Regions from separate parts of the Roseburia sp. AF02-12 genome, predicted to be linked through region 1. Evidence: a T-box and tRNA genes for the amino acid it is inferred to sense, from the RefSeq annotation. Region 1 holds a T-box; the other holds one or more tRNA genes.
The links. The T-box of region 1 lies ahead of thrS (threonine--tRNA ligase). A T-box ahead of a tRNA ligase gene usually reads a tRNA of that ligase, here a tRNA-Thr.

Region 1 (12,051 bases):
ACAGCTTGTCTCGCTATTGCGGTTTGCATGTGCACCCTCTACCGTAATATTTCCACGGCAACAGCAATCATCTTTCTGGAAACTGCAGCTTCTTACAGAACATTTTAATTCTGTCACAAAAATCATCTCCTTTCTTTCGTTACATGTTTAGTATCTCCAAAGGAAATCTTTTTATGTTACCAACTTCATGTAAAAAAGAATGTACCTTGACACATTCTCGTGCCTGCGGCGGCTGCTTTCCTGTAAAGCAAAAAAGACTGTTGTCCGGTGCAAATTGCCAGCAACAGTCTTTTTGAATCCATATAAATTATAAAATTAAAAATTAGATTTTATTGCATTTTTATTTTTCTTCTGCAACTTCTTCCTTACGGATTTCCTTTGTACGAATCTCTTCGCAGATTGCATCAATGAATTCTCCTAAAGGTTTTACACCTTCATCTCCTGCAAAACGGCTTCTTACGGATACGGTTCCGTCCTCTGCCTCCTGCTGACCAACTACCAGCATGTACGGCAGCTTATCCAGTCTTGCTTCACGAATCTTGAATCCGATTTTCTCAGAACGGTTATCAACCGTTACATCTACATCATGAGCTGCTAATTCTTTTCTTACCTGCTCTGCATAGTCTGCATATTTTTCAGAAATCGGCAATACTCTTACCTGTTCCGGGCAAAGCCAGGTTGGGAATTTTCCTGCATAATGTTCAATCAGCCATGCAAGGGTACGCTCATAACATCCCATGGATGTACGATGGATAATCCAAGGAAGTACTTTCTCACCCTTCTCATCGATATAGTACATGCCAAACTTCTCTGCACTTGCACAGTCAAGCTGGATGGTAACCATGGTATCTTCTTTTCCATATACATTCTTTGCCTGAATATCAATCTTTGGTCCGTAGAATGCAGCTTCCCCATCTGCTTCTGTATACTTGATGCCATTCTTATCCATAACATCACGCAGATACTGCTGGGTACTGTTCCAATATGCTTCGTCGCCCAGATATTTTTCTTTGTTGTTCGGATCCCATTTGGACAGACGGTAAGTAACATCTCCATCGATACCAAGTGTAGTCATTACATAATGGCAAAGTTCAGTACATCTGGTAAGTTCTTCTTCCGCCTGTTCCGGGCAAAGAATAATATGTGCCTCTGTAATAGTAAACTGTCTGACACGGGTAAGTCCATGCATCTCTCCGGAGTCCTCATTCCGGAACAATGTAGAAGTCTCTGACATCCGATATGGCAGATCTCTGTAAGAGTGCTGTTCATTCATGTATACATAATACTGGAATGGACAGGTCATCGGACGCAGTGCCATTGTCTCTTTGTCGTCGCTGTCCTTATTTAAAATGAACATTCCATCCATGTAGTGATCCCAGTGTCCGGAAATCTTATAGAGGTCGCTCTTTGCCATCAGCGGAGTTCTGGTACGTACATAACCCCACTCTTTATCCTCTAAGTCTTCTATCCAACGCTGCAGTTTCATAATCATCTTGGTTCCCTTCGGTGTAAATAAAGGAAGTCCCTGTCCGATAACGTCAACAGTGGTAAATAATCCCATTTCACGGCCAAGTTTGTTATGGTCACGGCGTTTGGCATCTTCTAATTTCTCTAAGTATTCTTTTAACTCTTCCTTCTTATTAAAAGCAGTACCATAAATTCTCTGTAATCTTGCTTTGTCAGAATTACCTCTCCAATATGCCATGGAAGATGATGTCAGCTTAAATGCCTTTACGCCCTTGGTTGTCATCAGATGTGGGCCAGCACATAAATCTACGAAGCCGCCCTGGTCATAGAAAGAAATTTCTTCTCCCTCTGGTAATTCTTCAATCAGTTCTACTTTGTATGGCTCATTACGTTCCTGCATGAATTTGATTGCTTCCTCTCTTGGAAGTGTGAATCGTTTTAATTCATGACCTTCCTTGATAATCTTCTTCATCTCTGCTTCCAGATTATCGAGGTCTTCTCTTGAAAATGGGGCATGATCAAAATCATAATAGAATCCATCTTCAATTGCCGGTCCGATCGTAATCTTGGCATCCGGAAATAATTTCTTTACCGCCTGAGCCAGTACATGGGATGCAGTATGGCGGATTACCTTTAATCCTTCTTCATCACTTGCTGTTATAATATTTAAATTGCAGTCCTTGTCAAGAACGGTTCGTAAATCCACCACTTCTCCGTCTACTTCACCGGCGCATGCAACTCTTGCAAGGCCTTCGCTGATATCTGCTGCAATATCATAGACTGATTTTGCTTCACTGTACTCTTTTACTGAGCCATCTTTTAATGTGATTTTCATGTTCAAGTCTCCTTTTCTTATTATATTGGTATTAATAACTGCAAAGTAAAAAATCCCTGATGCATAAAATTTATGCATCAGGGACGATACTCTATCGTGGTTCCACCCTGCTTGCTGTACTTATCGTACAACCGCTCATTCTGATGATAACGGAATCACCGGACCGGATTGGGGTCACTCAGAGCTGGTCTTCACATTACACTCCATCAGAATACTCTCACCAGATGTATTCCTCTCTTTGACTTCCTGTCATGCTACTCGTCTCTTCTTTGTTTTGTCCTTTTGACAAAAGCTATTGTATACTCTTTTTTCTGCTATGTAAAGAGTTTTTCTGCGAAATATTTTCCAAATGTTTTCCAAAATATTTTATTCTTATCTTCCGCAGCAGAATTTATATTTCTTTCCACTTCCACAAGGACACGGATCATTTCTTCCAACTTTCTTTCCAACTACAACAGTGCCGGATTTCTTCTGTTCTAAATAAAGCTTTCTCTTGGTATCTGCATCAAAAATTTCATCCCACTGTGGTAATTCATAGAGCCAGTCAGCTTTGGCATCTACCATGTTCTTGTATAATTTTTCTTTATCGAATGCAAGGCTTACCTTGGTATCCTCTTCCATAGTATCAATTGGGTTTGGTGTTACCAGGCTGTCATTGATTCCATCTAAGAATCCAGTCATATCCATAATGCTGAGGTCGTATTTCTCTGCCAGCTCTTTTACAGTTCCTTCTACCTTCTCATCCGGGTTTGTTAAAAGCTTCTCATATACGCCCTTCTCTAACATAAAATATCTCTGCCAGAACTTCTGTAATTTTCCTCTATCTGCCTGCTGATCATAAGCAATCTTCTGCCATTCTTCTAATAATGCCATTGTTCATATCCATCCTTTAATCCATATTTAGTCGTATAACGCTTGTTTCAGTATAGCATATTTTGTGCTTTTTTCAAGTATTTATCCTCTGCAACTTTACATTTTCTGATTGACTATCCGCTGTCAAATGTTAAAATAATGTATATTGCTTTTTTCTAAAAACAGGTCATCAAAGAAAGTTGAGGTCATATATGAAAAAGACAAAACAGATTCTTGCAATTATCGGTGTTGTACTCTTAGTTGCCCTCTATGTTTCCACTCTTGTTTTTGCATTGATTGGAAGCGATTTTGCCACAAACTGTCTTAAGGCTTCCATCTATGCCACTGTGGTTGTCCCGGTTCTCATCTGGGCTTATACCATGGTATACCGCTTACTTAAGAATCATTACTCTTTAAGAGAAGATTTGGATTCCATCAAAAAAGAAGCTTCCGGGCAGGATGCTTCCGCAAAAACTTCAAATGAATCAAACGTAAAAAAAGAGGATCGTGAATAACCACAATCCTCTTTTATAACTTGTCCGCTTCTTAAAATTAAGCAAGTTTTGTTTTTGCAAGCTCTGCCAATGTTGCAAATCCTTCTGCATCATTTACAGCCATCTCAGCTAACATTTTACGGTTCATATCAACACCAGCTAATTTTAAACCATACATAAATTTGCTGTAAGATAATCCATTCATTCTTGCTGCTGCGTTAATACGGGCAATCCATAACTGTCTGAACTGTCTCTTTCTCTGTTTTCTTCCTGCATAAGAACTTGTTAAGGCTCTCATGACAGACTGTTTTGCTACTCTATACTGTTTGGAGCGTGCTCCTCTGTAACCTTTAGCTAATTTTAATGTTCTATTATGTTTCTTTTTAGCGTTTAAGCCGCCTTTAATTCTTGCCATGTTCTATTCCTCCTTAACCAATTCTTATAAATATGGTAAAATCTTCTTCATATTCTTAACATTTGTTGCATCTGTCATTGCAGGTTTTCTAAGATTTCTCTTAGTCTTAGTTGTTTTCTTTGTTAAGATATGTCTCTTATAAGCCTTGTTTCTCTTTAATTTTCCTGTTCCTGTTAATTTGAAACGTTTTGCTGCTGCTCTGCTTGTTTTCTGTTTTGGCATAATTTATTCCTCCTTAAAATCATTATCTTTTCTCTGCCAGCACCATACCCATGCTTCTGCCTTCCAGCTTTGGTGCTTTCTCCACTACTGCAATATCTGCAAGTGCTTCTGCAAAATCATCCAGAATATGTTTGCTTGCCTGTACATGTGCCATTTCTCTGCCACGGAAACGAAGTGTAACTTTTACTTTATTTCCTTTGGAAATGAACTTTCTTGCGGCATTCATTTTGGTATTCAAATCATTGGTATCGATATTTGGAGAAAGACGAACTTCTTTTAATTCAACCGTTTTCTGTTTCTTACGTGCTTCCTTCTCTTTTCTTGCAAGCTCATATCTGTATTTACCGTAATCGATAATCTTACATACAGGTGGCTTTGCTCCAGGAGCAATCTTTACTAAATCAAGTTCTGCTTCCTGTGCCAGCTTATATGCTTCTCTTGCTGACATGATACCTAACTGTTCACCATCCGCGCCAATCAGGCGGACTTCCTTATCTCTGATTTGTTCATTGATCATTAACTCGCTAATGGTCGTACACCTCCAAAATTAAATTCACCACAGCTTTGCCAGACAACTTTCCGTTTATTTCCGCAAAAAAAGTGGATAGACAGACTATCCACTTCAAAATGATTCGCTCATTGCATACTCATTATAAACACTTAGTCACTTGATTGTGCTAAGGTGAGAGTGGATACTCTACTTTCTTCAACTTGCTTATAGTACCATATGTCATTTCGTTCGTCAAGCATTATTTTTACCGATATTCGCTTCTGATATTTTCCGCCCTCTCAATAATCGTTTCCGGGAACCCGGTAAAGGAAAGCAGGCGGATTGCATTCTGGGAATTTGCCGGTCCCTTCTGCAATTTATAATCAAATACAATATCCGCTTCTCCAAACTCTTCGGAAAAATGATAATTGTCATAACCAATTTTTTCAAGCTCCGTCAATTCCTTATCATGGGATGCCACAATTGCAATGCAGTTATGATGTGCCAGATATTCCATGATTGCTTTTGAAGCTGCAATACGCTCCTGGGTATTGGTTCCTCTTAAGATTTCATCAATAACACAGATAACCAGTTCATCCTCCGACAAAGCATCCAGGATACGTTTTAAATATTTAATCTCTTTAATAAAATAACTGTCACCGGATAAAATATCGTCTCTTACCGCCATGGAAGTAATCATTTTTGCATGAGGCAGATGCATTCTTTTTGCGGTGCAGGTATGAATGCTCTGTGCCAGTATCACATTAACAGCTATGGTCTTGATAAAGGTTGACTTACCGGAAGCATTGGAGCCTGTGATAATGCAGTTATGCTGAAGTTCCATAGAATTGGTCACTGCTCCATGAAGCAGCGGATGATAAATTTCTTCCATCTCAAGCTGCTTTGTTTCCTCATATTCCGGTACTGTCACAAGAGGCAGACTCTTTCGGAAAGAGCCTGTGCTAACCGCTGCATCCAGTTCTCCTACCACCCAGTAAATCTTAAGATAAGCATCCTGGTTATCCATAAACTGATTCAATACTTTCATATAAGTAAGGATATGCCACTGGGTTACTCCCAGCAGGAAATCCTGCAGCATTTCAAACACATCTCCCATGGCATTTCTGCTCTGGATATTTAGCAGAAATGCCTTCTTATCCATTTTGGCAAATACCGGAAGCAGCGGTGCCAGTTCCTCACATATTTTGTCTTTCCGGTATTCCTGCTCCAGTTCTCGTGCTACCGTAATCAGGTATGCCGCCGTTCCCATCATATGAATCTCCTGATCAAACTTCAGCCGGACCGTAAAGATATACACCGACAAATTCACAAGAAATACTACCACCAAAGCTGACAGAGCATATATATTATGAAATACGACTGCCGCCACAACAACTACCATCAGCAATATCCGGAGCATCTGATAAACCCAGAGATTTGAAATTGCAAAATCCTCTACTGTCTGGATAAAGGATGGAATATAGTAAGCCTCGTCTCTCTTTCCAAGCTTTGACAAAGTTTCTTCCAGATGATAGCGTTTTTCATCATCTGCTTCACAAAAAGCTATTCTTTTTTCTAAAAGCTCCTCTTCTTCCTTCGTCTGCTTCGCATAATGAAGCTTTGCATATAAAATTTCTTCTCCCATAGTGGAATCACAGTTGTTGATTCTCTGGTACACATCATCCATATTAAGGTCATTCCATGTGACCTCATCCACCTGCTGTGTTCCACCCACAGTATCCAGATAATTTCTTATCAGTTCTCTTTTGAATTCCTTTTTTTCAGGTTCTTTTCCATATTTTTCTTTCAGTGTCCGTTTGCAGCGGTTCTTCCAACTTTCTTTTGTCTTAATTGCTGAATAAGTAAATCCTGCAATCAAAATTACTACAAGGATTGCTGCTTCCATTTCTCCGCCTTCCTACTACATGATTCTAATGGTATCTATCCAGTAAATATTATCTTTATCCATAATTCCATTTACAGTAACGGTATCTCCCGCATGCAGGAAAATCAATTGTTCATTATCAGAAAACTTCTGCCAGTATACCATACCGTCGTCTCCTGCCAGATAAACATAAGTCTCTCCTGCAATCTCAACATACTGCATTTCACTGATTACAAAAATTCTTGTCTCTGTCTCACCTTCCGGAATTATTTTTCCCTTGGCTGCTGTCTGTGCATTACCTGCAGTACTGTTGCTGTCCCCGGAAGAATTTTCTGCCTCTTCCGGATTCCCAGTGTTTTCTGTACCGTCACTGCCTGTCATCTTACGATACTTTGCAAAGCACTCATCGAGACTGGCTGCTGTTGTTACCATATTATAAGATTCTACATTTACCATGCCATAAAGCTTCACTATGCCGCTGGCATCTTTTAATACCATAATATAAGTCGGCTGACCATCTACATTAATCAAAGACGGGAAAGATGCACGGTATCCTTTCTCCTGCACTTCTCCTTCTGCAGCAGCCATTGCAGAGCTTTCATCTGCTCCTGCAATACTGTAATAATGTGCTTCTGAAGTCCGCTCATTTACCAGTATAAACCCGATATTGGAGGCATCATCATTGACGGAAGTAACTCCGGTATAAATCCAGATATCCCCGTCTTTGGCAACATAGCCGAAGTTTGCTTCGTAAGATTCCTCATCTCCGTCTTCATCCTCTACTACCGTTTCCGTACATTTCTTACAGCCTTTTTTGCCGAAGATGCTGTTCATAAATCCATTAGATAATTCTCCATACCAGTTATACTGTTCCACCAGAAGATCCCCGTCAAAAACATCATCCATCCAGTTCGGCACTTCTGATGCATCATAATACTGACAGTCTCCGCTGATTGGGTCACAGCTGATTGCACCCTCAACAGTTTCTCCACCAAATAAACCGATGGTGTATTTGTATACACTGGCAATATAGTATGGGTTTCCATCTTCGTCCACTTCAAAATGAAGATTTCCGAAAAGTTTATCCGGGTAATTCATACGGATATGCCTTCTTAAATCCTTGCCAAAGTAAGCAGACGGAACATAAATCATTCCTTCCTTTACCGGAACATACTGTGCCTTCTGTCCTACCGGATCAACAGTTATATAACCTGGAACACCATTTTCCTTATTTCCCATATATTTAAAGAAGCCGGCATACTCTAATGCAGATACTTTCGTTGGTGCCCCCTGATAATCAATCTGTGTGTAGTCTTCCGATACATTATACTGGCTCACCACTTCTGAAAGGCTTCCGATTTCACGATTACCCAGCAATACTGCACTGTCCGTATCCATTAACGCAATCTTTGATACAGAAGATGCTGTATTGATATCGCTGTTAAAATCACTGTCTTCGATGGTCAGGATATCTGCATATGCCTGTGCATGGAACATTTTGCTGCCATAAAATAAAAGAATCAGGAACAGAATTCCGATCACTCCAACTGCTGCAAAAATACCGTTTACCGGCTTTTCCAGCTTTCCTGCAGACTTACCTTCTGCCTTCCTGGCTGCCGATACCAACGCACCTATTATTCCTAACGGGAATAATATAACGCCTAATACAAACAGCCATAAACCTCTGGAATGAATATTCAATGCCGGAAGCAGAAGATAATACATCACTGCCACCCATAAAATATAAATAACCGGAAGCATAATGGACAGCCCCTTTACATGAGGCAGCTTTACCTGCATTGTTTCAAACTCCATTTTCTTCTTTTTCTTTGCCATACCTAATCTCCCTTTTCTTCTTTGCAATTATTACTGTATTATTTAATTAATACAATAGCTCAATTTTAAAATAATGTCAAGTGAAAGCTTTCTTCAAATGGCTGGCAACTAAAAACAGCAGGACGACAAAATGTATTTTCATTTTCTATCGTCCTGCCTGCAATACTTATTTATATTATTTTTTTAAGCTCTTGCTGCTTTGCTATCACGCTTTTTATTCTGGATAACCATACATGCTACTGCAGCTGCGGTAACAGCCAGTGCCAGAATTCCCATTGGAAGATCTTTCTCACAGTCTCTTAAGAAAAACAGCACTGCCATAGCAATTACATATATAACAGCAATGATTCCATCTACTTTTTTCATACTTTCTGCCTCCTGCCTTTATGCATTTCTCTTCTGACGAAGTACTGCCCTTACTACATTATATCCTGCAAATACAATCGTAAGAATCATCATAATCCAATGGATGATACAGTTATCTTCTCCCGCCGGATTTGCTGCCAGAGGAGCTGCTTCATCTTCTAATGCAGTTACTTCCTGTTTTGCATTATCGTCCGTTACATTCGCCAGTGGAACCTCTTCATCTTCTAATACCACCGGTTCTTCTGCATCCTGTGGCTGTTGTGCTGCCTGCTGCTGTCTGACTGGTGTCTGTGCCACCTGGGTCTGTGTAACCGGAGTCTGTGCCTGGATTACCGGTGTCTGTGCTGCTGTCTCCGGCTGTGTATTGTTATCTGCCGGAGTTACCGCTGTTTCTGATGATGCTGGCTGGGCTGGATTTGCCGGCTGTGCCGGTTCCGTTGATTCGGCCGGCTGGGTTGGTTCGGTCGGCTGGGTCGGCTCAGTCGGCTGGGTTGGTTCGGTTGGCCCGGTCGGTCCAACTGGTTCAGTCGGCTCAGTTTCTTTCTCCTTTTCATCAAAAGAAGCATACACTACGGTACTATCATTTAAATCTGCAACATTTACTTTACTGCCATCTTCTAAAGTCCAGCCGGTAAATTCATAGGTTGTTGTCTCTGTCTCTGCCTTTACAGGATCTGTTACAGAAACTTCCGTTCCCTTTACTTCACGTACTTCCTGATATACATTTCCGTCTACCATAAAAGTAACGGTATAACTGTTATCAACAATTTCTCCATCAATATGCCAGGAATTCGGATTAATCATCCGGTACCATTCGATGCGGTAGAATCTTGCATCATCCCCTGCAATGCCACTGTTTGCTGCATATGCATCTAAAACAGATGCAAGGGTTACCGGCATCTTTCCATCATAATTCTTTTCTGCATCAAAAGACGCTGGTGCAGTAAAACCGGACATATCAGTTGTCACTTTCAGCTGATTTAAAGAAACTGCTGCTCTTCCTATATAGTCATAATTTGCTGTTGCATCACCAACTGTTCCTTCCGGACGGACAGTTCCTGCTTTCCGGATGTAGAACTCTGCCTTCTGCGTAAATGTATCTGCTACCTTTACATATACGTTATAACCCTCTGTATTGCGGAAAAGTTTTGTATATGTTGTCACTACACCTGTATTTTCATCCTCTAAAATGAATCCGCGGATTACGCTTTCCTCCGTGGTCGCATAATCTGCTGCTTCTTCTAATACAGCCGGATCTAAAATACAGTTTCCACTTAACAGCAGCAGTTTTCCATTTCCGTATTTAGCATATACTTTTGCACGAATCTTACTGATTCCAAAACTTACATTTACAGTTCCACTATAGTTACCGGTAAAGGTTACGGTTGCCAGAGCAGTTCCCTCTTCTACATTATCTTTGTAATTACCAACAGTATAATCAGTTCCTGCTGTTAATACTTTTCCATTATAAGTTACGGTCACATCTTCTTCACTGAGTGTTACTGCTTTTCCGGTATAATATTTTTCCTTTGCAGCTGCAATCACGCTGTCATTTTCCACTTCTTTCGGAAGAATGGTATAGGTTGTATTTACCGTTCCTTTATAGTTACCGATTCCGGTAATTGCTGCTGATGTCTCTCCTGCATTTGGATTACTTCCACTGTATATTACAGTATAATCTTTTCCTTCTACTAATGTTTTGTCTCCATCCTTTACCACAACCGCAACTGTGCTTCCGGTATACTCAGTATCCTTTGCTGTTACCATTTCATTGGTCAACGGTTTCTGCCGGATAGTAAAGGCTGCTTCATTACTGTCTGCGGATTCAAATTTCTTTGCACTGGCTGTTGCAATTACCGTATAAGTTCCTGCATCCACCGGTGCTTTGCTTAATTTATTTCCTGCCTCATCATAATAAGTATAAGTAATGGAAATGCTTGGATTTTTTTCAATTCCCCAGCTGTATGCATTGGCATCACAACTTAAGTTCTTCTCATCATTACTGCCATTATATTCAAAATCGCTGGCTGTAAGATTTGCATACAATGCTTTTAAATAAGTTCTTACCGGTACAATAAATACCGTCTCTTTATAGTTCTCTGCTGCATCTCCTTCCGGCACAAATACTACATGATGGTCTACATCTTCAAAGATTGCAGTTCCGGTAGTATTAAACCACAGTGTCTCATCCGGGCTCCGCCACTCAAAATGGCCTTCCAGTTCCTGGTTCTCATCATTGACCGCTACTGCCATTCCGCCATTCAGATGGGACTCTCTCAGTTTTCCGGACATATGATTGATTGTTGCAGATGGTTTTTCCTTAATTACTGCCTCTGCCTTATTTACAGTTACCGTATAAGTCCTGCTTCCTGCCTCATATACATCTGTTGCCGGTGTTGTAACCGTATAAGTATAAGTTCCTGCATTTAAAATCTCTTTGTCACAGGTTCCAGCAATACCACTCTTTGGACCATCCTTTACAAAGTTCTTTGCATTCAGTGTCTGGACTTTTCCGTTATAAGTCAGATTTGAAATGCTCTCTTCAAATACCGGAGTTCTCTTACTGATTTTAATGGTATACTCTTCTGTCTCCCATTGAAGGAGCCAGTTCTTATATTTACACTTCAAAGTAACTGTTCCTGTCTTATCTGCAGTTACAGATACCTCTTTCTTATTTGTATTCTTTAATGTTACCTTATTTTTTCCACCGGTAACACTCCACTTGGTTTCGTAAGCAATCCATGCAGAACACTCGATTTTCTTCGTATCCTGCAGCTGCATCTTAATTGTATCATCCTTTTCGGCAGCTTTTACTGTCATCCCGGTTATTCCGGATAAGGACAATACCATCAATGCCGCCATTACAAAAGCTGTAATTCTTTTTCCCAACATTTTGGCTACTCTCATGTTTTTTCTCCTTTTATTCATTTTATCCATTTCCTGTTGATTTATGAATTGTATAACCAATCATAGCCTACTCTGTGTTATAAAAAGCGTTATATTTTTCTATTTTTTCTTTATTCTTCCGAATTGTACTTAAATCTTCCTGTTTGTATTGTATTTCTCCTCGTATCTACTCGTCTGTTCCATTCACCAATACTTTATGATATTTCACATATTTCTTTCCAGCCGTCCGTTCCATGTTGTCATTGATTCTTTCTATCACAAGTCCGCAATTTTCTTCTTCAA
Region 2 (12,051 bases), 170 kb from region 1:
TTGGTATTTATGTGCAGACGGATGGCATCTTTGTCATCGGAACGGGAAATTTTGAAGGGATGGATGGAGTGCTGTATGCACCGGCACAGAATGTTTTAAAGAGTGGAGATTATATCTGTGCAGTAGATGGTGTAGAACTTGAAAATAAGGAGGCGTTAATGGATGCTGTCGATAAATGTGAAGGAAAATCTTTAGTGCTTCGGATACGTCGAAATGGAGAAACATTAGAATTATATATACAGCCGAAATTGTCAAAAGAAGAAACGTATAAATTAGGAGTCTGGGTAAGGGATGATCTGGCAGGAATCGGAACACTTACCTATATCAGCCAGGATGGAAGCTATGGGGCACTGGGACATGCGGTAACAGACATGGATACCGGAAGTATGCTGGAAGTGGGGACGGGAAAACTTTATAACAGCAGGCTGGTGGGAATCGTAAAAGGAGAATCCGGTAAACCGGGTGAATTATCAGGAGTCATTAATTATGAAGAAAAATATTGTATGGGAGATATTGAGGAGAACTGCGAACGAGGAATCTATGGAATATTACATGAAAAAAATAATTTGCTGGAAAATGCCGTAGCTTATCCGGTTGGTTATAAGCAGGATATTGAACCTGGAGAAGCAGAAATTATCAGTGATATCGACGGAACGATAGCGCATTATAAGATAAGAATTACGGAAGTTAATTATCGGAAGAATAAGGAAAACAAAAGCATTTTATTTGAAGTAGAGGATGCGGCACTGTTAGAGAGCACCGGAGGTATTGTACAGGGAATGAGCGGCAGCCCGGTGATTCAGAACGGAAGGCTGATAGGTGCAGTTACCCATGTGTTCGTCGATGATGCGAAGAAGGGGTATGGTATTTTTATTGAGGATATGTTAGAAGTGGGGAAAACGTCGAATCCATAAGAAAAAACAGTTTATAATTTAACGACATGTTTCGACATAATTTATATCAGGATATAATTATGATACAAAATGTATAAGGGGAAGAAGGCAGCCGTTGTCTTCCGGGCAATATTGATGTCGAAATAAGATGAACGCTTTAGCTTGAAACGACAGAAAAGTTGTGTTTAAATACAAGTAGTTTCATCTTTGTACAAAAGAGTGGAAACGGCAGGAGGTTTGACATGGAAAAATTAAATGTAGCAATTGCAGATGATAACGAGAGAATGGTACAGCTTTTAGATGAAATCGTAGCCAGCGATAAGGATTTGCAGGTGGTTGGTACGGCAAAGAACGGGGTCGAAGCATATGAGATTATCAAACATAAACAGCCGGATGTTGTTTTATTGGATATAGTTATGCCAAAACTTGACGGACTTGCACTGTTAGAAAAAGTAAAAAAAGATAAATCCATAAGAAAATGTCCTAGTTTTATTATTATCAGTGCGGTAGGACAGGACCGGATTACAGAAGATGCATTTAATCTGGGGGCGGATTATTACATTATGAAGCCCTTCGATAATGATATGATTATCAATCGGATAAAAAGTACAAGAGTGCTCCGGGGAATGAATGCTGCGGAATCAAAAAAAGTCGGAGCATATGAGAAAAAGCCTTCGGCAAAACCGGAGGATCTGGAAAGTAAGGTGACAAATATTATACATGAAATAGGAGTTCCGGCACATATCAAAGGATATCAGTATTTGCGTGAAGCAATTATTATGTCGGTAAATGATATTGAAATGCTTAATTCCATTACAAAAATACTTTATCCGACAATCGCAAAAAAATATCAGACAACAGCCAGCCGCGTAGAACGTGCTATCCGACACGCAATAGAGGTGGCATGGAGCCGTGGCAAAATGGACACGATTGATGAGCTGTTTGGGTATACGATAAACAATGGAAAAGGTAAACCGACGAATTCAGAATTTATAGCACTGATTGCAGACAGAATCCGCCTGGAATATAAAGCGTATTAAAAGGGTGGTTTCTACAAAAACGGCAGCAAAATATGGTGTCTGAATCAGACATTTTAGGTATTTTCTGCTCCCCCATAACGTGGTATAATGAGCGTAAGCAATGAGCAGTGCAGCTGACAGAAATGCGCGATACTGTGCTTGCACAAAGTATCGCGTATTTCTGTCGGCTGATAGGGCGAATGCCCGTACATCGAGAAAACCAATGGTTTTCGAGATGCACTGCGAAAGAAAGCACAGCGTATTTGCGAGTGTGAGCGTAAATAGGGCGAATGCCCGTACATCGAGAAAGCTGTAGGCTTTCGAAGATGCACTGCGAAAGAAAGCGCAGCGGATTTGCGAGTGTGAGCGTAGATAGGGCGAATGCCCGTACATCGAGAAAGCCGTAGGCTTTCGAAGATGCGCAGCGTATTTGTAAAAAGGGTATCAGATTTGGGGGTAACAGAAATGAAGCGGGTATTATTTGTTACATCAGAGGCAGTTCCATTTATCAAAACAGGCGGCCTTGCAGACGTAGCAGGTTCACTGCCAAAATATTTTTCAAAAAATGAATATGAAGTCAGCGTCATGCTGCCGAAGTATATGTGTATCCGTGAGGATATGCGTAAGAAAATGCATCATATATTGCATTTTTATGTAGATTTGGGCTGGCGAAAACAATATGTAGGAATACTGGAGGCAAAGGAAGATGGAATCCAGTATTATTTTATTGATAATGAATTCTATTTTGCGGGAGACAGACCGTATAATAATATTTACGAAGATGTAGAAAAATTTGCATTTTTCTCAAAGGCAGTATTAGAAGCATTGCCGCATATGAATTACCAGCCGGATATTATTCATTGCCATGACTGGCAGACGGGACTGGTTCCGGTATATCTGGAGAATATCTATAAGAAAAATGTTTTTTACCAGAATATGAAAACGGTATTTACGATACACAATCTACAGTTCCAGGGGCGCTGGAATCTAAAAGCAGTAAAAGATATTACCGGATTGCCGGATGCTCTTTTTACACCGGATAAATTAGAATCCTATGGAGAGGGCAATTATCTGAAGGGTGGTATTGTATATGCAGATGCTGTAACAACGGTAAGTCCTACATATGCTTATGAGATAACAACTCCGGATGGTGGCGAAGGCTTGGATGGTCTCATTCGCAGTAACAGCTATAAATTAAGCGGTATTATTAATGGAATCGATTATAATGAATATAATCCGAAAGCGGATCCAAAGATTGCTTATTTATATGATGCCAATGATTTAGAAGAGGGCAAGCGGAAAAATAAGCAGGCACTTTTAAAGGATATGAATCTTCCGTATTCGGATGATGTGATGTTAGTTGGAATTGTTTCAAGAATGACAGAGCAGAAGGGATTTGCACTGGTAGATTATATGATGGATGAACTGCTTTCTTCCGGTAAATTTGAGATTGTTGCCTTAGGAACCGGAGAGGAACGTTATGAGAATATGTTCCGTTATTATGAGAGCAGGTATCCGGACAGACTGAAGGCAAATATTATGTATTCCGAAGAAGCAGCACATAGAATTTATGCAGCATCAGATGCTTTTTTGATGCCATCTTTATTTGAACCCTGTGGTCTGAGCCAGTTGATGTGCCTTCGTTATGGAACAGTACCGGTGGTTCGCGAGACCGGTGGCTTAAAGGATACCGTAGAGCCATATAATGAGTATCAGCATACCGGAACAGGTTTTACTTTTTCAAATTATAATGCTCATGAAATGCGTGACAGTCTTCTTTATGCATATCAGGTATTCCATGAGAACCGGACCGGGTGGCTGGATATCGCAAGACGTGGCATGGAGCAGAATTTCTCCTGGTCCAGTTCTGCAAAGGAATATGAAAAATTATATGCTAGATTGTAGTCCTTTCTTCTGGCATAGAAGTAAGAAGCTTTTCAGAGCGGGAATAGAAATAAGCGTGATCGGATAAGATTTCTTCTTCCTCAACCTGAGTGGAATTTACTTCATGAATCATAGCATTTAAATCCTGTATACAGGTTCCGGGCAGAACAGGAAGAATCAGAAATTCATGGATACTGCTTGGAATCAGATAGAAGTCACATGTGAGCTTATCTGCAATGGAATCTAAAAGATTTGGATAGAGAATGCAGGAAGCACCATAGAGTCTGGCTTTATTGGTTAATACATAAAGCGGTGTTTCGGATTCTTCTTCCATGCTATCTGCAGGAAAGGGCATTGGCATAAGCTTATTGAGTAATGGCATTAATGGTTCAAAATCAGCAGGAAGCTGTGCCGGCGTATTCTCTAAGGCATAAGAATATAACGCATCTGCGGAGACGTTCCAGTAGGAAAGATGAGTGGAACGAATCAGAATAGTGGCGTTTCCCTGACTTGAACTAGATAAAAGACAATAAAAAACAACTGCAAAATCAAGATAACGAAAATGAGGAATTTCTTTGAGGAGTTCCTCATTTTTCTGATAGTGAATCAGTTTAAAGAGGATGCGGTGCCGTACATTTTCAAAATTAGTAAAGAATGCTACATCGACAGAGCTGCTGGGACGGTAAGCCCGGTAAATTTCCCGGATATGTAAAATAATGTTATGTATGCTTTTTCCTGCCTGATATTCTTTGTAATAATCATTGAGATAAATAGTGGGAGAAATGTTGCAGCCCTTTTGCAGAATAGTGAGTCCATCCAAAGTAACGCCATTATTTTTTTGGATTTTATGCAGCTGAATCGTAACATCTGTATCAAACAGAGAATGAATTTGTAACTGGATTTCAGTAAGAAATTGTTGATATGTCATAAAGACCTCCTGGTTAGAAATGGTAAAAATGAATAAATAGAAAAGAAAGTCCATGGATTATTCCAATGGACTTTCAATATATCATCTTGTGTCTTGAATAACAAGAAACGTAATATGAAATTTTTCTAAAAAATTTCTAATCTTTTAGAGACCAGAATATTTTAGTAAGATTTTAATTTCTTCCAGAGATAGTCATAAGTTTCTGTAGCCGGGACATCAAGACTGTTAAAAATTTCACAGTTTTCTAAAGTTTCCTGATCAGAAAAAATAGTAGTACTTTCCTGAACCTCTTCATCCAGTTCGTCATAAACAGCGGTGTTTGGTGTAGCATACCAGACATAGTCAAAGTTTTCCATACCGATATCTTCACGACAGAGATAATTTAAAAACTGTTCTGCAGCATCCTTATGCTGGCAGGTTTTGGGAATGAACCAGGAGTCCATCCACATATTGGAACCTTCTTTCGGAACCACATAATCAAGATCATCATTATAATCCTGTGCATAGGCAGCCTCTCCGGAATAAATAAGAGCCATGGCAGCATTTCCGGCAATCATTTCATCGGCAGAAGAATCTACCAGATAGGAGTAGACTAAATCTTTCTGGTCACAAAGCATGGAAAGTGCTTCGTTTAATTCATCTTCATCCGTAGTATTGATGGAATAGTCCAAAAGCCGGAGTGCAGGAACGAAGGTATCGCGGACGGAATTTTCCATGATAATCTGTCCCTTATATTTCGGATTCCAGAGAACATTCCAGCTGTCCATATCAGCTTCATCTACCATGGTTTTATTGTAGAGAATACCCAGTGTGCCGAAGAAATAAGGTAGTGTGTATTTCGTTTCCGGGTCAAAGGCCTTGGAAAATTCCACATAGGTCGGGTCAATGTTTTCGTAAAGTGGAATATTATCATAATCCATTTCTAAGACTTCACCTTCATTGATAAGCTTCTGGATCATATAGTCGGAGGTACAGATTAAATCGTATTTGATGGAACCCGCTTTGTATTTGGTATACATTTCCTCCGGACTTTCATATTCTTCGTATTTGATGGTAATACCGGTTTCTTTTTCAAATTGCTGGATAACATCCGGCTCTATATATTTTCCATAATTTAAAATAACAAGTGCATTTTCATCCTCTTTCTGTCCACAGCCGGAAAGAGTAAGGAGACCAGCAATAAGCATAAATGAAAATAAGAATTTCTTCATTTCCTAAGACCTTCCTTTCGCATCCTTGACACTGCGGTAATTCATAATCAGAAGAAGTACCAGTGCAAGGAAGAATAAAATCGTAGACAGTGCATACATTTCCGGAATAATACCTTTACGCAGCTGGGTATAAATCATGGTGGACAATGTATTGACACCGGCACCCTTGGTAAAATAGGTGATGGAGAAATCGTCTAGGGACATTGTCACGGCCATCAGAAAACCGGAGAATACACCAGGCTTGATATCCGGCCATACAATTTTGAAAAATGCATAAAGTGGTGTTGCACCTAAGTCTCTGGCAGCCTCATAGGTATGGGAGGAGGTGTTGGAAAGCTTAGGCAGTACATTTAAAATGACATATGGAATGTCAAAGGTAATATGTGCAATCAATACGGTTGATGTTCCAAGCTCTGTAAAGCGGACAAAAAGCAGCATCAGGGAGATACCAGTAACAATATCTGCATTCAGAAGTGGAATGTTAGTTGCACCAAGCATAATCTGACGGTTCCTTTTCCGCATGGCACTGATTCCGATTGCTGCCATGGTTCCGATTATTGTAGCAATCACAGAAGATGCAACGGTAATCAGAATCGTGGTATAAAAGGCATTCATAATAGTCGGGTCAGAAACAAGATTACGATACCATTCTGTCGTAAATCCACCCCATTTTACACGGGAGAGGGAGTTGTTGAAGGAAAGTACAATCAGAACTCCAATCGGAAGATACAGAAACAGGAAAATAATTGCAAGATAAATTCTTGATAAACTTTTCTTTACCATACTGCATGCCCTCCTGATTCACCGGCACGATTCATGAATGCCATACTGATTAAAACAAAAATCATAAGTACAATGGAAAGTCCGGAACCTAAATTCCAGTAGGAACCCTGCATGAAGGACTGCTCAATAACATTTCCAATGAGAAGTACTTTACCTCCACCTAAAAGGTCTGAAATAACAAAGGAGGTAAGTGCCGGCACGAATACCATAATAATTCCGCTGACAATTCCAGGCAAAGTAAGCGGCAGAATGATACGGAAGAAGGTGATAAAACTGTTGGCACCTAAATCCCTTGCCGCATCTATGGTTTCTTTGCGGATACGTACTATGGAATTGTAAATCGGCATAATCATAAATGGAAGAAAATCATAAATCATGCCAAATACAACGGCTCCCTGAGTATTTAACATATGAAGCTTCGGAATGCCGAAAATGGAAAGAAATCCATTGATAATTCCATTATTGGAAAGTAACATCTGCCATGCTAAAATACGCAGCATAAAATTCATCCACATTGGCAGGACGAAGATAAATACCACAAAGCTCTGATGCTTGATATGAAGACTATTTAATATCATGGCAAGCGGGTAGGAGAGCAGGAGACAGACAATTGTACATAAGATACCAAGCTTTAAGGAAAGCAGGAGTGCTTTTATATGTACCGGGTCTGCAATTGCAGCAATATTTGCCCAGGTAAAACCACCGTCACTGTTGGTGAATGCGTAATATAATATCATCAGAATCGGAAGTACAGTAAATCCAATAATCCAGACCAGATAAGGTCCGGCTAAAAGTCTTTTTCTGGCATTATGCATCGAGTTCCACCGCCTTTTCGTCACTGGATTCCGGTTTATGCATAATCTGGATATTGAAAGGAATTACCTTCATTCCCACATGGCTTCCGGTTTCGAAATATTTGGTGGTATGAACAAGCCATTCATATCCGCCAGCCATAATTTCGATTTCGTAGTGGACACCCTTGAAGATAACAGAAGTAATATCACCATCCATAAAACCGGTGCCGGCTTCTACAATCTCAATATCTTCCGGGCGGATGACTACGTCTACCGGTTTATTATTACCAAAACCGGTGTCGACACATTCGTGTTTGATGCCTAAGAAGCTGACTAATTTATCCTCAATCATGATACCGTCAATGATATTGCTGTCTCCGATAAAGTCGGCAACGAATGCATTTTCCGGCTCATTATAAATATCTTCCGGAGTACCAATCTGCTGGATATAGCCCTGATTCATGACAGCAATGGTGTCTGACATGGTAAGGGCTTCTTCCTGGTCGTGGGTAACATAGATAAAAGTAATGCCAAGTTCATTTTTCAGACGAATCAGTTCGTACTGCATGTCCTGACGCATTTTTAAATCCAGTGCACCCAAAGGCTCGTCTAAAAGGAGCACCTTTGGTTCATTTACAATGGCACGGGCAATGGCAATACGCTGCTGCTGGCCACCGCTTAAGGAATCAATGCTGCGGTTTTCATAACCGTCTAAGTTTACAAGCTTTAAGGCATATTTGATTTTATCCTGAATATAAGCCTTGCTTTTCTTGCTGATTTTTAAACCAAAAGCAATATTTTCTGCAATGCTCATATGGGTAAAAAGTGCGTATTTCTGGAATACGGTATTTAATTTACGCTCATTTGGCGGAAGAGAAGTAATATCTTTTCCATCAAAAATAATACGTCCGGTGTCCGGTGTCTCAAAACCACCGATAAGACGCAGGGTAGTAGTCTTTCCACAGCCGGAAGGTCCCAGCAGTGTTAAGAATTCGTTTTCCTTTACATAAAGATTTAAGTCATCCAAAATCATATTTCCGTCATAAGTTTTGGTAATATTTTCTAATTGTATTAATTTCTTGCCCATCATAACCTCCTAAAAACTTGGCGGGTTTGTAACCCAGATAAGAACGGCATCTTTCCTGCCGGTATTTTCGATATGGTGCTTTTTATTGGACTTAAGATAAAAAGACTCCCCCTGTCTTGCAGTATAAGTACGGGTACCATATATGATTTTAATGGAGCCCTTAAGTACATAGCCGAATTCTTCTCCCTCATGTGGAAGATAGATGTCTGATGTGCCGCCGGGCTTCAGCGTCAGACGTACCGGTTCCATCATATCTTTCTGGGCACCGGGAACCATCCATTCGATTAAGCTCCTGTGTTCCGCATCTTCTTTTTCAAAATAATCTTCATTTTTAAAGACAAGCTGTGCAGGTTCATCATCTGCAAAAAATTCTGCCGGCGTAGTGCCGAGACACTGGATAATATCTAAAAGTGTACCCACGGAAGGAGATGTAAGATTACGCTCTAACTGGGAGATAAATCCTTTGGATAATTCCAGACGGTCAGCCAGTTCCTGCTGGGTGAGACCGTAGAGAATCCGCAGCTCCTTGATTTTATTTCCAATATCCATTTTGTACTTCCTTTCCATGAAAAGTGATTTTACATAGTTTTTACAAAATGAAGCTAATAATGTATTTGAAGTTTAATAATAATAAACTCACTAAGGAGTATTATGAGAAATTGAAAGAGAAATGTCAATACTATTTTTAGATTATTTTTAGACAACAAAAAAAGCTCCCGAGGGGACTCGAACCCCTGACCTACGCATTACGAATGCGCCGCTCTACCAACTGAGCCACGGAAGCAGAATAATCTGGTTATATGCGAAATAAAATATTTTCCTCAGACAACCCTTTATTTATTAAAATCATACTATAATATTATATATAGAAAAAAATAAATTTGCAATGTTTTTTTGAAAAAAGTTGTTCTTTCAAAGGTTACTTGGTATAATGGGCGTAGATGTGTAAGAACCGGAGAAAGATGAACCGGCTTATGAAAAGGGAAATCATTACAAGGAGGAAGTTTTTTTCATGGAAGTGAAGGAATTTGTTTCAGGGGGAAAGAAAACTGAGGACAGTAAGAAGAATATGAAGAAGAAAATCAACAGCGCAAAGAAAAATTATGCAAAGAAGAACAGTCAGTTTACGATTGCAGAATTAAAGGAAAACAGCGCGCTGATTATGTTATGTGTATTTGTGGTTTTTGCCGTATTGGAAATTGTACTGGGTATACTGGTATGGAAGATTCCGGTAGTGAGCGTATGTATTGTGGTGTTGATTGAAGCGGGACTTGCTGCATGTCTGCATAACCTTCCTGTCTGGCTGCATGGAATTGTTGCAGCAGCAGAGATTGTCGTTGGAATAATTTCCGGTAAAGTAATATTTATGCTGATTGGAATTTTATGCTATGGGGCAGCTTTGTTTGCCTTAAAATTCCAGAAGGAAAATAATCCGCTTTCTATATTAAAATAAGAAGAAATCATACCAGGAGATAAAACATGGATCCCTTACAATTAGTAGAGTTATTAAGAGGACACAGAACTTATATTCAGACACATAATTTTCCAGATCCGGATGCGATTGCCAGTGCCTTTGGCTTACAGCATTTTTTAAATTACCATGGGATTAATGCAGATATCTGTTATGATGGCAAGATTGAACGCCTGAGTACAAGAAAGATGTTTGACACATTTCAGATTGATATTTTGTCTAAAGAAGATTTGGATGATATGAAGAAAGAGGACTATATTGTTACCGTAGACTCCCAGAAATATAATGCGAATCTGACCGATTTTATCGGGGATGAGGTGGCATGTATTGACCATCATCCGACAGTAATTGCCTGTGAATATGCTTATAAAGATGTGCGCCGTGTAGGAGCCTGTGCCACAATGATTGCAGAGTATTTTTATCTTACCAATACACCAATGAGCCGGGATGTGGCGGCAGCACTGGCATATGGCATCAAGATGGATACGGATGACTTTGTCCGTGGTACAACAAAGCTTGATGTGGATATGTTTGCATACATCTATCCAATGGCAGATGTGGAAGAGTTAAAATCCATGTATGTAAATGTAATGGAGTTTTCTGATTTAAAGGCATATGGTGCGGCAATCGATAATATCCACATTTATGATGATGTGGGATTTGCATCGATTCCGTTTGATTGTCCGGATGCGCTGATTGCAATTATTTCAGATTTTATTTTATCTCTTGATGTAGTTAATATTTCCGTGATTTATGCAATCCGTTCTGACGGCATTAAGTTTTCTGTCCGTAGTGCATTAAATCATGTAGATGCCGGAAGAGTTGTAGCAAAGGCATTAGCAGATTATGGAAATGGTGGCGGACATCCGGCAATGGCTGGCGGTTTCATTCCAACGAAGAATATGGAAAAGTTGGAACCGGACCGGGATTATAAATTAGAAATGCTGTTCTTAGAGCAGATCAAGGCAGAAGAAGGAAGGTAAGATACCATGGCAGAAAATCAGGTGAAGATAACCTATCATATTTATCTTGAGGCAGAGGATGTATCCCAGTCGAGAATTTTATCCAGTACCTCTTATGTAAAGAACTTATTTAAAAATTGCGGCAATCATTATTTTCAGGGTGTAGACTTTGATGATGAAAGTGATTTGGATGATTTTACCCTGCGTCTCTTTGTGGAGCAGGAAATCTTAGAAGAAGAGTGCAGCGTAGAGGCAGATGCAAAAGACTTTCCGGCAGATATGGCAGAATTCTTGGATAATATAGCCCAGGCACATTCTTTCCTTGATATGGAAGGTGATTTTACCGTGGAATATCAGGGCGAGAAAGTAAGTTTTAAGTTTGCTTCTGAAGCAGGAGCAGATTACTGTGACTTTGAAGAAATCGAAGAAGCATAAAAATTCATAAGCAATTTCCTGTAAAGTAAGAAAGAGAAAGGCAGTATGAAGAGCAGGTGCAATTCATACCGCCTTTCTTTATTTCCTCTTTAAGCAGAGCTTCTCAAAACTTCCAATCAGCTGATAGAGCAGCATGGCAATGAGACAGAGAATCAGAATCGATAAGATGACCCAGTCTAATTTAAAAACCTGGCTGCCATAAATAATAAGATAGCCTAAGCCTTTTTTCGCTGCAATAAATTCACCGATGATAACACCAACCAGACAAAGACCAATGTTGACTTTCATAATAGAAAGCAGGGTGGGAATACAGCCCGGCAGCATAATTTTAAACATGACATCATTACGGGTGCCGCCTAATGTCTTTATCAGAAGAATCTTTTCTTTATCCATATCACAAAAAGCAGTGTAAAGACTCAGAATAGAGCCAAAGATAGCTACGGACATACCGGTGATGATAATGGTCTTGTAATTGCCGCCCAGCCATACAATCAGCAGTGGAGCCAGCGCGGATTTGGGCAGGGAATTTAAAACCACAAGATAAGGCTCTAAGGTTTCGGATAAGGTTTTGGAAAACCAGAGGA

Region 2: it has a tRNA-Thr gene. The T-box ahead of thrS (threonine--tRNA ligase) is inferred to sense a tRNA for this amino acid. The anticodon was not compared.

What each region holds. Positions count from the first base shown of each region.
Region 1 is NZ_QTXS01000001.1:976,701-988,751, forward strand. It holds gene DV740_RS04835 (DUF1540 domain-containing protein) at 1-117, opposite strand, end outside; gene thrS (threonine--tRNA ligase) at 341-2,302, opposite strand; T-box leader at 2,379-2,581, opposite strand; gene DV740_RS04845 (SEC-C metal-binding domain-containing protein) at 2,675-3,175, opposite strand; gene DV740_RS15260 (hypothetical protein) at 3,367-3,669, shown strand; gene rplT (50S ribosomal protein L20) at 3,707-4,063, opposite strand; gene rpmI (50S ribosomal protein L35) at 4,088-4,285, opposite strand; gene infC (translation initiation factor IF-3) at 4,308-4,802, opposite strand; gene DV740_RS04870 (MutS-related protein) at 5,041-6,681, opposite strand; gene DV740_RS04875 (hypothetical protein) at 6,697-8,496, opposite strand; gene DV740_RS04880 (hypothetical protein) at 8,680-8,862, opposite strand; gene DV740_RS15175 (hypothetical protein) at 8,881-11,769, opposite strand; gene DV740_RS04890 (AfsR/SARP family transcriptional regulator) at 11,936-12,051, opposite strand, start outside.
Region 2 is NZ_QTXS01000001.1:803,763-815,813, reverse strand. It holds gene spoIVB (SpoIVB peptidase) at 1-914, shown strand, start outside; gene spo0A (sporulation transcription factor Spo0A) at 1,136-1,933, shown strand; gene glgA (glycogen synthase GlgA) at 2,378-3,817, shown strand; gene DV740_RS04040 (DUF5688 family protein) at 3,807-4,724, opposite strand; gene DV740_RS04035 (ABC transporter substrate-binding protein) at 4,886-5,935, opposite strand; gene DV740_RS04030 (ABC transporter permease) at 5,939-6,718, opposite strand; gene DV740_RS04025 (ABC transporter permease) at 6,712-7,533, opposite strand; gene potA (spermidine/putrescine ABC transporter ATP-binding protein) at 7,526-8,599, opposite strand; gene DV740_RS04015 (helix-turn-helix domain-containing protein) at 8,609-9,148, opposite strand; tRNA gene DV740_RS04010 (tRNA-Thr) at 9,311-9,383, opposite strand; gene DV740_RS04005 (hypothetical protein) at 9,612-10,052, shown strand; gene DV740_RS04000 (DHH family phosphoesterase) at 10,079-11,053, shown strand; gene DV740_RS03995 (hypothetical protein) at 11,060-11,467, shown strand; gene DV740_RS03990 (ABC transporter permease) at 11,546-12,051, opposite strand, start outside.